Linked DNA regions of Pedobacter sp. W3I1. The protein of the gene in region 1 interacts with the protein of each later gene in a pairwise test. Links are inferred from orthologs where the notes say so. Each region holds a gene or a part of one and is shown in the gene's direction. Other genes may lie near its edges. The genes, in order: gyrA and gyrB.

Region 1 (9,839 bases):
AATCCGCTAGCGTCGGGTTTAAGTGTGGCCGCCATTGTGCTACTATTTGTGGTTAATAAACCCGATTGCAGTGAACATCCTGATCCTTCATCAGGATAAAACGGAAAGCGGGAGCTAGGTGTGCTATGAAAACCGAACCTATCTTTCCAAAAAACATCTAAATTGAAGGATAATAAAAAACGCCAGTTTACAAAACTTGCGAAGCTTAAACTAAAAACGCTTTAAACTAACCTTCAATAAATTAAAATTCCGTTGGGAGTAAAAAACCTATCACAAAGGTCAAAACTTTTCCACAATGCCTTAATTCGGCTAAATTTTGTTAAATTCGCAAGGTTATAGTAACACCCTTTTTTTAATATCGTTTTAAGTAGCGAGAATAATAATTTATGGCAGAAGATTTAGAAAATCAGCAGAACGACAAAATCATTCAAATTAATATAGAGGAGCAGATGAAATCGGCCTACATTGATTACTCAATGTCGGTAATCGTATCAAGGGCTTTGCCTGATGTACGCGATGGATTGAAACCGGTACACCGCCGTGTTTTATATGGTATGCTCGATCTTGGTGTAACCAGTAATAAACCACATAAAAAATCTGCCCGTATTGTAGGGGAGGTATTAGGTAAGTATCACCCACATGGTGATGCATCTGTATATTTTACCATGGTTCGTATGGCTCAGGATTGGAGCTTACGTTACCCAATGGTTGATGGACAAGGAAACTTTGGTCACATTGATGGTGACTCTCCGGCTGCAATGCGTTATACTGAAGCACGTTTTTCGAAAATTGCTGAAGAAATGCTTGCCGATATCAATAAAGATACTGTAGATTTTCAGTTAAACTTTGATGATACCTTGCAAGAACCGACCGTTTTACCTGCAAAAATCCCTAACTTATTGGTTAACGGATCTTCTGGTATTGCAGTAGGTATGGCCACCAACATGGCACCTCACAATTTAACCGAGGTAATTGATGGTGTAGTAGGTTATATCGATAACAGAGATATTACTATTGAGGAATTAATGAAGTTTGTAAAAGCTCCGGATTTCCCTACAGGTGGTATTATTTATGGCTATACTGGTGTAAAAGAAGCTTTCGAAACCGGCCGTGGCCGTATTGTAATGCGTGCAAAAGCCGAAATCGAGAGCATTAAAGACCGTGAAGTGATCATTGTTACTGAAATTCCTTACCAGGTTAACAAAGCACAAATGATTGAGCGTACTGCTGAATTGGTTGGCGAGAAAAAACTGGAAGGTATTTCGAACATTAAAGATGAATCGAACAAAGATGGTATCCGTATCGTTTACGAAATTAAACGTGATGCAAATGCATCTATCGTTTTAAACAACCTATATAAGTATACTGCATTACAAACTTCGTTCAGTGTAAATAATATTGCATTGGTAAAAGGCCGTCCACAAATGTTAAATCTTAAAGATTTAATTGTGCATTTTGTGGATCACCGCCATGATGTGGTTGTTCGCCGTACCCGTTACGAATTGTCAGAAGCCGAAAAACGTGCACATATTTTAGAAGGTTATTTAATTGCTTTAGATCATTTAGATGAAGTAATTAAACTGATCCGTGCTTCCGAAACCCCTGAAGATGCCCGTTTAGGCTTGATGGAAAAATTCGGACTGAGCGATATTCAGGCACGTGCGATTTTGGACATGACGCTTCGTCGTTTAACAGGACTAGAGCGTGATAAGATTAAAGAAGAGTATGCAGAGTTAATGAAAACCATCGAGCATTTAAAATCTATCTTAGCAGATGAGGGTTTGCGTATGCAGATTATTAAAGATGAGTTAGCAGAAATCCGTCAGAAATTTGGTGATGAGCGTAGAACAACTATCGTTCACTCAGCCGAAGATATGAGTATGGAAGATTTCATCGATGATGAAGAAGTGGTTATCACCATCTCTCACGAAGGTTACGTAAAACGTACTCCAGCAACGGAATTCAGAGCACAGGGTAGAGGGGGAAAAGGATCTAAAGGCAGTACTTCAAGAAATGAAGATTTTATTGAGCACATGCTCGTGGCCACAAACCACAACTATATGCTGTTCTTTACTGAAGCCGGAAGATGTTTCTGGTTGAGGGTTTATGAAATCCCGGAAGGTTCACGAACCAGTAAAGGAAGAGCGATCCAGAATATCATCAATATTCCGAAAGAGGAAAAAATTAAAGCTTACATTAAGGTTAAGAACCTAAAAGATCAGGAATATTTAGAGAACAATTTCATCATTATGTGTACTAAAAAAGGTACCATTAAGAAAACTTCTCTTGAAGCGTATTCACGTCCACGTGTAAATGGTATTAATGCTATCAATATTAATGATGGTGATGTATTATTGGAAGCTTGTTTAACTAACGGACAAAGCGAAATAGTGATGGCATTGCGTTCTGGTAGAGCAATCCGTTTCAACGAAAGTACGGTTCGCCCTATGGGTAGAACTGCTACCGGCGTACGTGGTGTTAGGCTGGCACACGATCAGGATGAAGTTGTTGGCATGATTGCTGTAAACAATCCTGAAGTTACGGTGTTAGTAGTATCAGAAAAGGGATACGGTAAACGTACCGATATTGAAGACTACCGTGTAACTAACCGTGGTGGTAAAGGGGTAAAAACAATTAATGTTACTGAAAAAACGGGACAATTAGTTTCTATAAAAGACGTTACAGATAGCGAAGATTTGATGATCATTAACCGTTCAGGTATTGTAATCAGAATTCCGGTATCAGCATTGAGGGTAATGGGCCGTGCCACACAAGGGGTTCGTTTAATCTCATTAAAAGGTGATGACGAAATTGCATCGGTTACTAAAATTGATCACGAAGAGGATGAAGAAGAAACAGTAGATTTAACAGATGTTGTAGTTACAGACGGTGAAGAAGTAGAAGCAGATCCTACTCCTGAAGCTGATGATACTGAAGAAGAGGCTGATTCTGATAACGAAACGGAAGAAGAAAATTAACTAAAAATTAGATTAGAATAAAAATTATGAAAAGAGTATTTCTAAGTATAGTTCTAGCAGGTGCGGTAAGCTCTGCATTTGCTCAGAAAAGTGAAGTAACCGCGGCAAAAAACGACTGGGGTTTATTCCAGTTAACTTCTTCAAGCGCATCGACTCCATTGGCTAAAAAACTGGAGTCGTTAGCAAAAGGATTAGCTCATACAGATAAAGCTATTGCTGATGAAAAATCTAAAGTGATGCCTGAAGCGTGGTCTTATCGTGCTTTATTTGCTTCTTCTGCAGCAATTTTAGATTCAGTAAGCACTGCAAATGCCGATGCAAATTTGAAAATTGCTCAAGATGCAGTTGTTGAAGCGAAAAAGTTAGATACAAAAGGAAGTGAAAAAGATAATATTAGTTTAGCTGAAACCAATATTAGCAACGCAGTTAGAAATGGTGGCGTAATTGCTTACAATAAGAAAGATTACAAAACTGCCTACTCCAAATTTGTGGCAGCAACAGTAATCAATCCAAATGATACCGCCATGTATCTAAATGCAGGTATTGCGGCCAGACTTAATGAAGATTATCCGAATATGATTACCCAATTCAAAAAAGTAATCTCTTTAAATTCTCCACAGTCTAAAGATTTGTATAATGAGATTATCACAACTACTTTAAGTAAACAAAAGGATACAACAGCTGCTTTGGCCCTTATTAAAGAAGCGACTGCTAAATTCCCTGAAAATACAGAATGGATCAAAACTGAGACTCAGATTTATATTGATAGGGGTGATGCAGCAAAATCTGAGCAGATGTTAATGGCCTTGGCAACAAAAGAGCCTAACAATGCGAACTATCAGGTTTTATTGGGTAATATTTATTTTAGCCAGGCTTTAAAATTACAGGCCGACAGAAATAAGATTGACGCAAAAAAAGTAAAAGAATTTAACGAAGTAACAGGTAAAATGAATGCTTTATTAGATAAATCTCTTCCTTTTTACAAAAAAGCGTTAGAAGTTGATGCAAAAAATCAGGGTGCTTTAGAAACATTGAAAACAATTTATGGCTTCAGAAATGACACTAAAAATTACGAAGATGTTAAAAAACGTTTAGAGGCACTGCCTAAACAATAATTCTGATATCGATTTAAAAAAAGAGCGCTGAAATTTCGGGGCTCTTTTTTTTATGTTTATTTTTATGGTTTATTACGGTTTTACCACATTATTTATCTTATGCAGAATTGCTTTAAAATATCATTAATCGTCTTAATTTTTGTCTCTTTTAATGCTGTGGCCCAAAAATCTCAAATCCTTATTGCCAGAAATGCCGTGGGTAAACTGCAGGCATCTATAGCCAATAAAGAAGATGAGAAAAAGCAACTTGCTATTATAAACGAAGGTTTAAAGTCAATTGAGTCTGCAGAAAAAGATAATAAAACAAAAAACTGGGCCGAAACCTGGTCAATAAAATCTTACCTGACTTCATTTGCTGCATTAATCGATACTGATCCGAATAATGCCAACAAATTTTATGATAATGCAATTGAAGCTGTTACCAAAGCAAAATCACTTGATCGATATGATGACAATTCAGGCTTAATTAAAGCTTCAAACCACAACATCTTAATCAAAAAACAAGAAAAAGGCAATGAAGCTTTTTTTAATAACGATTTTAAAGAAGCATTTACAGATTTAAAAGAAGTAGGAGACAATTTCCCTGCAGACACTACTTTAGCTTTAAATACAGCTATTTGTGCATTAAATATCCAGGCTTATGATGAGGCTTTAACTTATTTTAAACGTGCGAAAGAAAACGGAATTAAAAATCCATCTGTTTTTCAGAAAATGGCACAAATGTATGTGGTTAAATCAGAAAATGAAACCGCAATTAAAACCTTGGAAGACGGACTTGTGCTTAATCCATTCAACCGTTTTTTAACCAACGATTATATCAATCTTTTACTCGATACCGAGAATTACAGCAAAGCACAGGGATTAATCGAAAATAATTTAAAAGTAGAAAAAGGAAGTAAGCTGCTATATTTTCTTTACGGTTATCTGCAGCAGCTTGGTGGAAATAATGCTACGGCTATTTTGGCTTATAACAAAGCTTTAGATACAGATCAAAATTATTTCGATGCCTTGTATCAATTGAGTTTAGCTTATATTAATACAGCCAACGAAACCCTGGGTAAAAATGAAGCAGATAAAACTGCTAAGTATAATGGATTAATTAACCATGCCCAGTTTGCTTTGCAACGTGCAAATGAAATTAATCCGAACGATAAGAAAACTGTTCAGTTACTGATCGAAATCTACACCAGAAAGAAAGCTAACGACAAAGTTCAGGAGCTTAGCCGAAAACTTCAGGAACTGTAATTGAGTTGGCGATTTGTATCAATAGGATAGTATAAGAAAATTTAACTTAACATAATATTAATTATAAGACATAATGCAGGAACAATTATATGTCTTTTAGGGTGTTTGTTTTGTCTTCACATTTAGTTTAGAACGCCATATTTTTTATATCATATTCAAGTGTAGCCCTCAAGTTCTCAAGTAGTTTGATATCAAGTTGCTCAATGGAATTTAGATAACCTCGTTCTAATGTGAATGTTGTTAAAATATCATTAATGTCTTTTACCATATTTACATCTTTATATTGAATCTCAACATCGTAACTTACAAATGAGGTTATTGGCTGACCAGAACTCGGTATGGCACCTTGAAGTTGACAGGTTTTAAATAATGTATATAAATTTGCATCTTGAGTAATAAAATACATAACTTGATCTATACATGTGTTAATTGCACTAAAATGTACCATACGCATATGGAATAAATCCCAGGCAGTACCCCAAAGTACTCTAAAAATATCATCTGGATGTTCTCCTTTTTTATCTAGAGCAATCATTTTTTTAAATCTAGAATCTCCGCCAAATATTCTGATTGCTAATTGAATCTCTGAAGCCATAGAGGCATTAAGGTGTTTATTGGACCAATGCAAGAATAACCTTAGATTTTTGATGACATTTTCCTTACTAGGATTATTCTTTTTACATAAAGAATAAATTTTCAGCACCGTGACATAGCTCATAAGCTGCAAGGGAAATAAACATTCCAACGCCCGACTATCAGTATCGTTTACTTCTACATAATAATTAAAAATTTGTTCATTTAACTTGGAAGTCTCAATAAATGGAGTATCGAATGTGTATGTAATCTTATTTACAAAATCTTGATATTTAGCGATATTTAGTTTATTCAAGCTTTCTTTGCACAACTCCATTGAGCCAAACTTTGAAGAAACTTCAATATTATATTGCTGGCAAAACAGTATCAATATTTCTACATTTGTTTTTGATTGTGTTTGTCCCTGCTTGTTTTCAAAATAACTAACTATGTCTAAACATAGATTGGCATCTAGATAAAAAAGGATTGAAGAGTTTTGATTTTCAGTACGTTGTCGTTGGATTGTATCTGAAAGTATGGTTTCACCATTATGAGTGAGTATGTAAAATGAATGTAGAGCAATCATAATTTCAATTATAACAATTAATTAAATATAACACAACACACAATGTAATAGATTGTATGAAGCAGTATAATAAAACAATAATGCTTAAGAATTTGTACTAATAACCATGTACGACCACTATAGCTTCGAAGATGCAGCCGCTTATCAGATTGAATTAGCCAAACAGTTAAAATTCCAACCGCTTGGTGAAATTAAAACCATTACTGGTGCAGATATTTCTTTTAATAAAAACAGCACAACGATGTATGCAGGAATGGTAATCTTAAGTTATCCTGAAATGGTTTTAAAATCATTCGCCTTAGAAACTTACGAAACGAGTTTTCCGTATAAAGCAGGATTTTTAGGTTTTAAAGAAATTCCGGCATTATTAAAAGTTTGGGCATTGATTGCAGATAAACCAGATGTTGTCGTGTTGGATGGAAATGGAATTTTGCATCCACGGCGCATGGGCGTTGCTTCGCATTTTGGAATTCTTGCTAACCAAGCTACAATTGGTTGTGCTAAAAGCCTTTTATATGGTAAAAATCATCAGCCGGCAAATGTTAAATATAACACTGCAGAAATTAAAAATAATGCAGGCGAAATGCTTGGCTTTGCACTGAGAACAAAAATCAATTGCGAATCTGTTTACGTTTCAGCTGGGCATTTAATTACGCAAGAAAAAAGCCTTGATGTCATTAAAAAATGCGTTGGAAATTACCGGATCCCAGAACCAACACGTATGGCGCACAACATTGTAAATGATTTTAGGATTGGAAAGCTAAAAGCAGGTTTTCATGAGGTGTCGCCCCCATTAACTTTGTTTTAAAGATTAAACCCAAAATTAATTCAAGCTGCAACCCTCTAAATTACCGTCCCAATTTTCTTTTTCATTGGTTACAATTTCCAGAAAATCTATTTTACCGTTGGTAACGTCCAGGCAATAAGTTAATTCATTTTTCAGGTTCGGAGCTGTTAGTTTTGGTTCGGCACTGAGTAAACCGTTTTCAAATTCTTCTTCTTTAAATTGCTTTAAGTAAACAAAATTTATAAACAGACCAGTATCGGTTTTTTTAGCATTTTCGACCATTATAAAATCTAAATGCTCAGACAGGTAGTTGAATTTTTCTAAATTATCCTGTATGATCGCTTTCAGCAGCTGAAGTTCAAAATCTTTTAATTCAGTCATTTAGATCCAGTTAATTCCTTTTTTAAGTAGTTGTTGGGTTTTGTATTCATCTGAATTAATTTCTGGTTGAACATTATAACCCCAGTTTGCCTGTGGTGGCAAACTCATTAAAATAGATTCTATTCTTCCGTTAGTTTCTAAGCCAAATTTCGTCCCTGAATCGTAGACTAAATTAAACTCTACATAGCGGCTACGGCGCTGATATTGCCATTGTTTCTGTGCTTCGGTAAATTCTTTATCGCGGTGACGGTCAATTAATTCTGTATAAATTGGTAAAAATGTTTCGCCAATATTAATGGAAAAATCTAAAATCTCCTCCCACGATAAATTGGTATTTTCAGGTTTTAGCCGATCGTAAAAGATACCGCCAATACCACGGGTTTCTTCACGGTGTTTAATAAAGAAATAATCATCGGCATGTGTTTTAAATTTTGGATAAAATTCAGCGCTGAAATCGTCGCAAGCCTGTTTTAGCTTATGGTGAAAAAAACGGGCATCGTTTTCGAACACGTAATGTGGCGTTAAATCGATACCACCACCAAACCAACGTGTTTGTTCGTTCAGTTCAAAGTAGCGGATATTCATATGGATAATCGGAACCAGCGGATGATTTGGGTGAATCACTATTGAAACGCCAGTGGCAAAAAAATCATCTTCGGTTACATTAAAGGCTTTTTTTATTGCTTCAGGCAGCTTGCCGTGCACTGCAGAGAAATTTACCCCCCCCTTTTCAATAATTGCACTATTTTGCATAATCCGGGTACGTCCGCCTCCCCCACCGTCTCGCTCCCAGAGCTCTTCTTCAAATTTCCCTTTGCCATCGGCAATTTCCAATCCTCTGCAAATTTCATCCTGTATTTGCTTATACCGTGCTGCTACTTCTTCTTTAAACATGATGACTTTTTCTATTTCCATACAAATTTAAAGGTATTCAAGCAGCTATATTGATTTATGTTTAGATAGTACATTTTATTGACATTGTCTCTTAGTTGAGAGTTATTTGTCATAAGTAGGAAGATTATTACTCTTCTAAATAATCCAAATCTTTGTTAAAACTTTCTTTTAACTGGCTCAAACCGAACATTGCAATCAGGGTTAAGATTCCCATTACTAAATAACCTGCAGTAATTAATCCGTATCTATGGGTTAAGAACTCGAATAAAAATGTAATAGGGATTAGTGCACCCCGAACAAAATTTGGAGCGGTTGTAGTTACAGTAGCCCTTATGTTGGTTCCAAATTGTTCTGATGCAATAGTAACAAAGGTGGCCCAATAACCTACAGAGAAGCCCATAAATAAGCAAATCCAAATAAAATTACCACCCGTTAAGCCGAAACTGGTTAGATAAACAACCACACTCGCCACAGAAAGTAAGTGAAAGATAAAGACTGTTTTTTTTCGCGATTTTAATACCTGAGAAAGTAAACCTGTAACCACATCCCCTATGGCAATTCCAAAATAGGTAAACATAATTCCAGTACCTGCTTTTAGTGGTTCTGTTGCGCCTAAAGCTTTGCCAAATTCTGGCGCTAAAGTAACCAGGATTCCTACCACAAACCATAATGGAATACCGATTAAGATACAATAGAGATATTTAGAAAAACGTTTCCAGTTGTTAAACAACATAAAAATATTTCCTTTTGATACTTCAGTTTGGTTAGCTGCATGTTTAAACATGCCCGATTCAAATGTACCTACACGCAATAAAAGCAAAACTAAACCCATGCCACCACCTACAAAGTAAGAGGTTTGCCAGGTAAATTCAGCTGCTACAGTTGCCGCAACAGCTGCACCCAGTAAACCAACAGCACCTACAATCATGGTTCCATAACCACGCTTTTCTTTATCCATGGTTTCTGCAACCAAAGTGATTCCTGCACCAAGCTCTCCGGCTAAACCAATGCCGGCAATAAACCTGATGATGGCATAACTATTAACCGATGTAACAAAACCATTCGCAATATTGGCCAGTGAATATAAAAGGATTGAACCAAAAAGAACTTTTATCCTTCCTAGTTTATCGCCGAGTACACCCCATAAAATTCCACCTAAAAGTAAGCCGAACATTTGAGAATTAATGATCAGGAAACCATCAGATTGCATGTCGGCCTGCGAAACACCGATTTCAGTTAAACTTTGAACACGAACAACAGAGAATAGAACAAGATCGTAA
Region 2 (9,609 bases), 1.9 Mb from region 1 along the record:
TTTCAGTTTGCGTACTGATAACTGCATACTGCAAACTGAAATACCTCATCCGGTAACTCATCATTGCTGTTCTGCCCAGTTTTTCAATTAATTTATAATTGGCAACTGCACCAACGGCTGCACCTACAAATGGTAGCATTTGCGCAAGTTTTGCTAAATCAATATAATCACGGTATTGCTGTTGGAAGGTAAGCCAGTCAAATTCATCGATATTGGTTGGTAATTGATGGGCTTTATCATCCCAATCCTGCATTTTCATGAAAATATTCTGGCTTTCTTCTTTACTTGAAAAGGCCAGCTGGAAGATGTGTAAAATATATAAACGTTCGCGGTAATCTTTAACATCGTATCCGTAAACTGCGGCAATATCAAAAAGCATTTTCATCTTTATACCCAGCAATAGCGGGAAATCGGCCAGGCTCATTAAAAAGCCTCCTGCACCAGTAATGCCACCTTCGGCAGCACCTGTTTTTTTGTAATTATCTATCTTTTGTTTAATCAATGCCTCGCGATGCATCAAGGTTAAATCGGTAATGGGTTTAGATGTGGTAAATGTTGAGCCAAAAAGTACGGCCTTTACCATCTGTTTAATGGCAGACGTAATCGCGCTATGAACCTTATCTGGGATATAACTGTTTATTTTCTTCTGAACTTTATCGGTTACCTTATTAAAAAGAGAAGGTTTCTGTAAGGTTTTAAATTTCCAGAAATCTAATTCGCCAGTTATTTTTTGTTCGTAGGTCATCCTTAATTACTGCAATAATTATTCCTTAAAATGGTTATGCTCATATTTGATGTTGGAGCAGCAAATGCACGTTATCCAACATCTTTTATTTAGTATTCTATCCTCATCGGTGAGGTTTCCCAGAGTTTAAAGGCTGCTAAAGCTTCGTCGCGCATCAGCTGGATAACCGGGTAAGCTTCTGTTTTCCATGGGCTTGTCTAGCTCTTCGTAAATAAATTTATCACTAAAACCAATGTGTTCGGCATCAGCCTTGGTATTTGCATAATAAATCGTGTCTATTTTTGCCCAATAAATTGCACCTAAACACATTGGACAAGGCTCGCAGCTGGTGTAAATTACGCAGCCGCTTAAATCGAAAGTATTTAATTCGGTACAGGCCAGTCTGATTGCCGAAACCTCAGCATGTGCAGTTGGATCGTTGGTAGAGGTCACCTTATTTGCCGATTTGGCAATCAGCTTCCCGTCTTTTACCACTACAGCTCCAAAAGGCCCACCCATGCTTTCGCTCACATTTTGTACAGATAACTCAATTGCCATCTGCATATATTCCTGATGTTGATTGTTCATATTAATCTGATCTTTTTATAAAATATAGAACAAAAAAAATGCCCCGATTTATCGAGGCATCTATTATTTTAATAGCTATTCGCTTATTTTTTGCTGTATTCTGCGTTTAAACCTTTAATTACTTCCGAAGTAACATCTAAACTTTCGTCGGCAAATAAAATAGCGCTGTTACCTTTTGAATAAGTTAAAACCATTTTATAACCTTTTTCTTTAGCGTAACCTTTTAAGTAATCAGCCACTTTATCATAAAGTTTTTCATTCTCAGCAGCTTGCTCATTCTGTAAAGCACCACCAGCATTTTGTTGGTAAGTTTGTAGTTCTTGTTGTTTACGTGCTAAACGCTCTTCAGTGCTTTTACGTTGATCGGCCGATAGCGTTTGTGCCGATTGTTGGTATTGTGCCACTTCTCTTTGAAAAGCCTGACTTTTAGCCTGCATGTCTGCCTGAGCATTTTTGGTCTTACCTTCAAATTTCACTTTAAGATCTTTGAAGTATTCATATTTTGTAAGTAACGAGTCGGAGTTTACATACACAATTTTCTCAGCTGGAGAAACCGCAGCAGTAGTACTCTCTGTTTTTTTAGTTTCAGTAGTTTTAGTGTCTTTGTTCTGGCATGCAGAGAAAGCAGTTATCAAAGTTGCTGTTGCAAGTAAACCAAAGGTTTTAAAGGTTCTTCTTTCCATTCTTGTTTAATAAATTTTAGCAAACTTATATAAATTAGTTTTTATATCCAATTTAAAGCCAATCCGATAATATAAGCGATTATAAATAGTTGGTTTTTGATTGAGGAAAGCAGCCGCAGTGTTTCATTTAACGTTACACCCGCTGTCCGCTTTATTTCATGCCCGCTGCCATCGGGTTTAGGTGGCCCGGGAAGTAATACTATTTAGGGTTGCAGGGTGGTAATATCAAATTTCAAATACCAAACGTTCCTACGGAACGAAAACAATATTTCATTTTTTTTCTACCATGAGTCGTCCCTACGGAACGATTTGCAATGTGAAAATTAATCCTTTTCGTCTCAATTGGACGAATTATAGTTTAGAGATTATACGCTTTTGGTACCAGTTGGAAGATTGTTGGGTAGCCAATTGCATAATTGGCTTATATGAATTAGTTTTTATATCCAATTTAAAGCCAATCCGATAAGTATAAGCGATTGTAAATAGTTGGTTTTTGATTGAGGAAAGCAGCCACAGTGTTTCATTTTAACGTTACACCCGCTGTCCGCTTTATTTCATGCCCGCTGCCATCGGGTTTAGGTGGCACGGGAAGTAATACTATTTATAGTTGCATGGTGGTAATAGCAAAATTCAAATACCAAACGTTCCTACGGAACGAAAACAATATTTCATTTTTTTATACCCATGAGTCGTCCCTACGGAACGATTTGCAATGTGAAAATTAATCCTTTTCGTCCCAGAGGGACGACTCGTGGGTAGCCAATTGCAAATTGGCGTTTTCGTTCCGTCGGAACGATTGGTGGGCAATCTTTAATATTTACCAAAGCTTTGCCATCTAAACCAGATTGAAATGAAAAGCTCCCGCATCTTCAGCGGGACTTGTAATGGAAAGCGGGAGGAGACTTTGATTGGAATGCAGGTTTTGCTTTCCAAAACCCGATTTAAACCTGTTTTAATCCCTTTAACCCTTATCTCTTAACAGCTCGAAATTTATCCACATATTAGTTTAAATGGCAAAATTTCCGTATTTTTGATACTTATTGTTTTTAATTAAAATATGAGCGAAGAACAGGATTTAAAGTCAAATTATTCGGCAGATAATATACAGGTTTTAGAAGGTTTAGAAGCGGTGCGTAAGCGCCCTTCAATGTATATAGGTGATACTGGTGTTAAAGGTTTACACCATTTGGTTTACGAGGTTGTAGATAACTCAATTGATGAGGCTTTAGCCGGTCATGCAGATACAATCGACGTTAGAATTTTAGAAGGTAACTCCATCAGAGTTGAAGACAATGGTCGTGGTATTCCAACCGGGATTAATACAAAAGAAAATAAATCGGCGCTAGAAATCGTAATGACGGTTTTGCACGCGGGTGGTAAATTCGATAAAGATACTTACAAAGTATCCGGAGGTTTGCACGGTGTGGGGGTAAGTTGCGTTAACGCCTTATCAACACATTTAAAAGCTGAGGTTCACCGTGAAGGTAAAATCTGGATGCAGGAATACAATATCGGTAAACCTTTATATGATGTAAAGGAAACCGGTGTTACTGATAAACGTGGTACCATTGTAACTTTCAGTCCTGATGCAACTATTTTTACGCAAACAACTGAATATAAGTATGATACATTGGCTGGTCGTTTACGTGAATTGGCTTTCTTAAATAAAGGAATTAAATTAACGTTAACTGATGAACGCGAGAAATTAGATGATGGTACTTTCCTGTCAGAAGTTTTTCAATCTGAAGGTGGTTTAAAAGAATTTGTTTCCTTTTTAGATGGAACACGTGCATCTTTCTTACCAGAACCGATTTATATCGATGGTATTAAAAATGGTGTTCCTGTAGAGTTGGCTTTCCAATACAATGATAGTTACTCAGAAAATGTTCACTCGTATGTAAACAACATCAACACACACGAGGGTGGTACACACATTGCAGGTTTCCGTAGAGGTTTAACACGTACGCTGAAAAGCTATGCTGATAAATCTGGTTTATTGAAAAACCTGAAAATGGAAATCACTGGTGATGACTTTAGAGAAGGTTTAACTGCTGTAGTTTCGGTTAAGGTGCAAGAACCTCAATTTGAAGGACAAACCAAAACTAAATTGGGTAATACCGAAGTAATGGGTGCGGTTGATATTGCTGTTGGCGAAGCTTTAGGAGCTTATTTGGAAGAAAATCCAAAAGAAGCTAAAATGATCGTTAACAAGGTAATCTTGGCTGCTACAGCTCGTGCTGCGGCCCGTAAGGCTCGCGAAATGGTTCAACGTAAGAGTGTAATGGGTGGTTCTGGTTTGCCAGGAAAACTTGCCGATTGCTCAGACAGTGATCCAGTAAAATGTGAGATCTACCTGGTAGAGGGTGACTCTGCGGGTGGTACCGCTAAACAAGGTCGTGATAGAAACATTCAGGCTATTTTGCCTTTAAAAGGTAAAATCCTGAACGTAGAAAAAGCGATGGAGCACAAGATTTACGAGAACGACGAGATCAAAAATATGTTTACGGCAATCGGTGTGAGTATTGGTACGCCTGAAGATGATAAAGCATTAAACCTGACTAAATTACGTTATCACAAGATTGTAATCATGACGGATGCGGATATTGATGGTTCTCACATTACCACTTTGATCCTAACATTCTTCTACCGTTATATGCGGGCATTAATAGAAGCGGGTTATGTTTATATTGCATCGCCACCACTTTACCAGGTTAAAAAAGGTAAAGATTTCGAATATTGCTGGAATGATGTGCAACGCGATGCGGCTGTACAACGTATTAAAGGTAATGGTAAGGAAGATAGCGTACACATCCAGCGTTACAAAGGTTTGGGTGAGATGAATGCTGAACAACTTTGGGATACTACATTGAATCCTGCTACACGTACTTTATTACAGGCTACAATTGAAAGTGCAGCAGAATGTGATCATACTTTCTCTATGTTAATGGGCGATGAAGTTGCTCCACGTAGAGAGTTTATTGAGCGTAATGCAAAATATGCCAAAATTGATGCTTAGCCCCTAAATCCCCTAAAGGGGACTGAAATACGAACCCTCTTCAAGTTAAAACTTGGAGAGGTTTTTTTTGTCAGATTCGTCATTGCGAGGCACGAAGCAATCTTAATGCTTTGGGTTTTACCAGCGAACGTTGTAAGATTGCTTCGTGCCTCGCAATGACGGTAACCCGATAATTGTGGTGTAAGATGTTACCATCTTACACTGTACTGAATTTTTCTTTTTCGGGTAGATTTAGTTGTTATAAGTCAGATGGTAACACCTGACTACACAATAATTGATTATAAAAACAAAGCCATTCAGTTTACGAATGGCTTTGTATCACTATAAACCTTTCAAAATGATTGTGCTATCCAGTACAAATACATTTTGATTAACTAACCATCTCAAAAAAAGAGATTATTTTAAGGCACTACAGATTACAAAATGTAATATGATCCAACAGGTGCTAATTCGGTTTGAGGTTTGTCCTCGTATATTTTATTGTCATCCAACATCTGGCACAAATCTCTTTCGATAGTTCGGCAGATTGTTGTTGTTGGCGTATCAGTTGGTTTGTTTTCAAAAGGATCCTGAAGATGAACCGCCATTTTTTCTACTAACAAAAAGAATGCTGCAATAGCTACTACCAAAGGTACTTCCATGTAGCCAAAATATTCAATTAAGCCAAAAGGCAGCAATACAATGAATAAATGAATAGACATGTTGATGTATTTGCTGTAAGTAACCGGAAAAACGGTGTTTTTTATTCTTTCCGATCCGCCCATGTGGTTACATAAAGCTGTAATGGTTTTATCGATTTCTATTTGCTGGTATTTATTAATCCAACCTTCTTGCAATGCCTTTTTTAAGTCCATGGCATGTAACTCCAATATCGTCGCAGTTACATTTTTACGTTTTTTAATAAAAGCAATTTCCTCTGTACACATGTATTCTTCCAGGCCTTTACGTGGGTTAAAACCTCTTAACGATTGACTTAAGGCATAACACCAGGCAATTTGTCTTTTGATAAACCTCGCCTTAAATTCTTCAATTTCATCTGATCCGTAAGGATTTTCGACGAAAGATAATATTTGGCGGGAAAGGGTTCTGGAATCGTTAACAATAGCACCCCAGAGAATTCTGGCTTCCCACCATCTATCGTAAGCCTGGTTAGACCTAAACGCCAATAGAAGTGAAATGATTGTTCCGAGTAAAGCTGGTACAGCGACAGGAATGGAAATGCGTGTAACATGAAAGTTTTCATACAACACCACAATACCTATAGAGTAGCCAATAACAAACAAGAGTTCTTTTTTGATCTTTCCGAATATATAAGTGAGCGGAATGTTATTTCGTAACAGCATAATATAATTTTTTAAATGTGATAATTAAGCATTTGCTTTCTGCAATTGCGTTTCGTGTATTTTTGTGTCAATTAAATTTTCACTAGCATGAACAGTCAACGTGTTTAATTGAATTACTTCACAGCCTGCACGTTCTGTTAATATTTTAGGGTCGATGCTATATTTGTTGATTGGTGTGAAATTATATTCTTTTAAGTAGGCAATACGGTCTACATCAAAAGCTTCGATAAAGTTTTTGAAAGCGGCTACTGTACTTCCGTAAAAATATTCGATCCTAATAGTATTAATCTGAGTAGGGTACTTTGCCTTGGCCTGGTTTAACTGCTGATAAAATTCGTCGCTTACATTCTCGTAATCGCGGCTGCGGCGACTCAGCATTAACATATCAGTTATCGAATCTGATAATTTAAAGGCATGTACAAAAATAATGTTTAACGTTTCATTTTTTTGATGCTGAACAAGCGCATCAATAATTTTAATGCTTTCTAATTTAAAGTCGGTTGGTACTAATACTGTTTTCATCGCTATTCTGTTTAAATGAATTGAAAAATTATTTATACAAGTTTAGCTTGATGTTATTATAGCGAAATAAGAGCGAGATTAGAATGAGATTAGAACGTACTCCTTTTTGGAGTGGCTGTAAGCTTGGTTAACTGTATAAACGGGTTAATCGGTTAATTGTACTAACAGTTAACCAGTTTTAACGATTTAAACAATTAACCATTAAAACGAACTAACTCTTCGTCGGCAATAAAACCTTTATCTCTGTGCCAACCCCTTCCTGCGATTTAATGGCAATACTACCCCGGTGCAAACGGATAATATTTAGTGAAAGTGGCAAGCCAACGCCATATCCCTTAAAATCATTGGTGTTAGATGCACGATAAAAGGGTTCAAATATATGCTGTATATCTGTCTGTGGTATGCCAATTCCTCTATCGGTTACAGCAATCGAAAGCATATTGACATTGCTTTCGATACTAATGCTTACCAGATTCTCATTGGAGTATTTACAGGCATTGTTTACAATATTGCTGATGGCAAGTTTCATCAGGTTTTTGTTTGCCTTTAGTGTTAGTAATTCTTCATCATCAGGTAGTTTGGTAAAGTCGATTTCTATTTTACTGTTGGGGTGTACCTGGTTAACAGATTCTTTAATTTCCCATAACAGTTCGTCCATTCGTACCTCTTCCCAGGGCTGGTTTTTACCATTAAAGCCAGATTGTGCCAGGCCCAGTAAACTGGTTAAGATATGTTCTAATCTTTCTGCCTCATCTTTAATTTTTGCTAAAGCTTTTTCCTGTTTTGCCGTATCTTCGATGGTTTTCATCGCCAGTTCAACCTCACCACTAATAATAGTTAATGGTGTTCTTAATTCGTGCGAAGCATTACTGATGAAGTTATTCTGCGTTTCGAAAGCTGTTTCTAAACGGTTAAGCATGTTATTAAAGGTTTGGGCCAATTGCGACATTTCATCGTTACCTTTTTTTACATCCAACCTTAAATGTAAATTTTCTGCCTTTATTTTTTTTACGCTTTTAATTATATTCCTTAATGGCATTAACATGTAATTGGAGAATTTCCAGCCAACCACAAAAGATAAAATAACAGAAAGGAAAAAACCGATTATCAAAATCCTTTGAAGATCTTTTAACTCCCGAAAACCAAAAGGGTCATTTGCAGAAACAATAACGATATATCCGTTATTTTTATTTTTAAAGTATTTTCCTGCGTAGAAATGGTTCTCGACTCGATAACGGGCCATATAACCTGCTTTAATCCGGTTATAAAAATCAGTCGGTAATTCACGGTCAACCTTACCGGGTGTTGTGCCAGCTTCAATAATATATTCCTTCTCAGAGGGTAACCGCTCCAGGTATTGATTCCGCATTTTTGCATAAACCTTATTGTTGCCATCTTCGTACAGTTTAATCTGGGCAGCAATTTTAACCCTGGCCTCCAGGCGTTTATAAAAATCTTCAAAGGCGAAGTCGTTAGAGAAATACCAAACAAAACCACTTAATAAGGAGATAATAATTGCCGATAAAATGGCGAAAAGTAAAGTGATCCTCTTGGCTATCTCCATTTATTTTTCCTTTAATATATAACCTAAGCCTACTGCGGTATGGATAAGTTTTTGATCGGCATTTTTATCTATTTTTTTGCGAAGATAATTAACATAAACATCAACTACATTGGTGCCAAGGTTAAAATCGATATCCCAAACATTTTCCAAAATGTCTATCCGGGATAAAATTTTAGATTTGTTTTTGGCCATGTACTCAATTAGCCGATACTCTGTTGCTGTAAGTACAATTTCCTGTTGATTTCGTTTTACCGTTTTTGCGCTTAAATTAATCTGGAGGTCTGCTACTGAAATAATCTGATCTTGCGAAACCACACCATGATATCGCCTTAACAGCATTCTGATCCGTGCAAAAAGTTCTGCAAATTTAAATGGCTTTATTAAATAATCATCCGCACCATTATCGAGTCCGTTTACCACATTTTCGGTAGTACCCAAAGCCGTAAGCATAATAACAGGTGTATTAGGTTGTTGTTCTTTAATGATTTTGCAAAGCTCCAATCCATTTATTCCTGGTAGCATGATATCGAGAATAATCAGGTCGAACTGATTTTCTAAAGCCATCTGTTTCCCGATTAAACCATCAGGAGAAATACTTACAGTAAAGCCCTCGTCGGTTAAACCTCTCGAAATTACAGATACAACGCTCGGTTCATCTTCTACAAGTAATAAATTCATTTGCTGGCAAGTAATCTAAAAAATAGGGAATTACAAAATATTAATTGATGGTTTAGCTGGTTTAATGCTTTTTTAACGCAAAACCGACACAATTGTTTGGGTAATTAAGATTGAAGCATAAAAAAGCCTCCCAAAAAGAGAGGCTATAAATAGTTAAGTGGTCTTCGACTACGCTCAGACTGACACAGCGTTTTAGATTCCCTTCTCTGATTTTTCTTTCAGAGATTTAAGTCCGTTTTCGAAATCTTTGCCGATCATCTTATCCATAAATAAACAAAACCATTTATTTATTATTCCTTTACTTTCACCACTCATGGTCCAGATAACTTTATTTCCATTAGTCTCTTTTTCAATATCAAAACGGGTATCGGCAACACTTTCCATAGGTTTGATGAATCTCAATTCCATATCAACCATTTTATTGATTTCAACCTTATTGATTTTCATTTGTCCGTTACCACTTTTTTCTCCGTTCCATTGGTATAGGTGAC

What was found.
Region 2: the proteins of gyrA (region 1) and gyrB interact in binary tests that used the Escherichia coli proteins (3 or more experiments, as listed by UniProt). The link is inferred for Pedobacter sp. W3I1 from one-to-one orthologs.

What each region holds. Positions count from the first base shown.
Region 1 is NZ_JAUSXN010000001.1:3,136,715-3,146,553, reverse strand. What follows is about bases 12-3,182. They hold gyrA (DNA gyrase subunit A), read left to right. Parts: upstream 12-386; coding sequence 387-2,978; downstream 2,979-3,182. Other genes in these bases: QF042_RS13120 (tetratricopeptide repeat protein), read left to right, coding at 3,005-3,182. In the rest of the region: more of QF042_RS13120, read left to right, coding at 3,183-4,093; QF042_RS13115 (lipopolysaccharide assembly protein LapB), read left to right, coding at 4,250-5,338; QF042_RS13110 (hypothetical protein), read right to left, coding at 5,466-6,497; QF042_RS13105 (endonuclease V), read left to right, coding at 6,604-7,305; QF042_RS13100 (hypothetical protein), read right to left, coding at 7,321-7,665; hemF (oxygen-dependent coproporphyrinogen oxidase), read right to left, coding at 7,666-8,580; QF042_RS13090 (MFS transporter), read right to left, coding at 8,687-9,839. UniProt on the Escherichia coli protein: A type II topoisomerase that negatively supercoils closed circular double-stranded (ds) DNA in an ATP-dependent manner to maintain chromosomes in an underwound state.
Region 2 is NZ_JAUSXN010000001.1:5,031,792-5,041,400, reverse strand. The notes cover bases 2,591-5,531. They hold gyrB (DNA topoisomerase (ATP-hydrolyzing) subunit B), read left to right. Parts: upstream 2,591-3,052; coding sequence 3,053-5,011; downstream 5,012-5,531. Other genes in these bases: QF042_RS20565 (bestrophin family protein), read right to left, coding at 5,428-5,531. Outside these bases: QF042_RS20585 (EcsC family protein), read right to left, coding at 1-745; QF042_RS20580 (nucleoside deaminase), read right to left, coding at 872-1,312; QF042_RS20575 (OmpH family outer membrane protein), read right to left, coding at 1,396-1,995; more of QF042_RS20565, read right to left, coding at 5,532-6,354; QF042_RS20560 (hypothetical protein), read right to left, coding at 6,379-6,876; QF042_RS20555 (cell wall metabolism sensor histidine kinase WalK), read right to left, coding at 7,088-8,440; QF042_RS20550 (response regulator transcription factor), read right to left, coding at 8,441-9,118; QF042_RS20545 (SRPBCC family protein), read right to left, coding at 9,311-9,609. UniProt on the Escherichia coli protein: DNA gyrase negatively supercoils closed circular double-stranded DNA in an ATP-dependent manner to maintain chromosomes in an underwound state.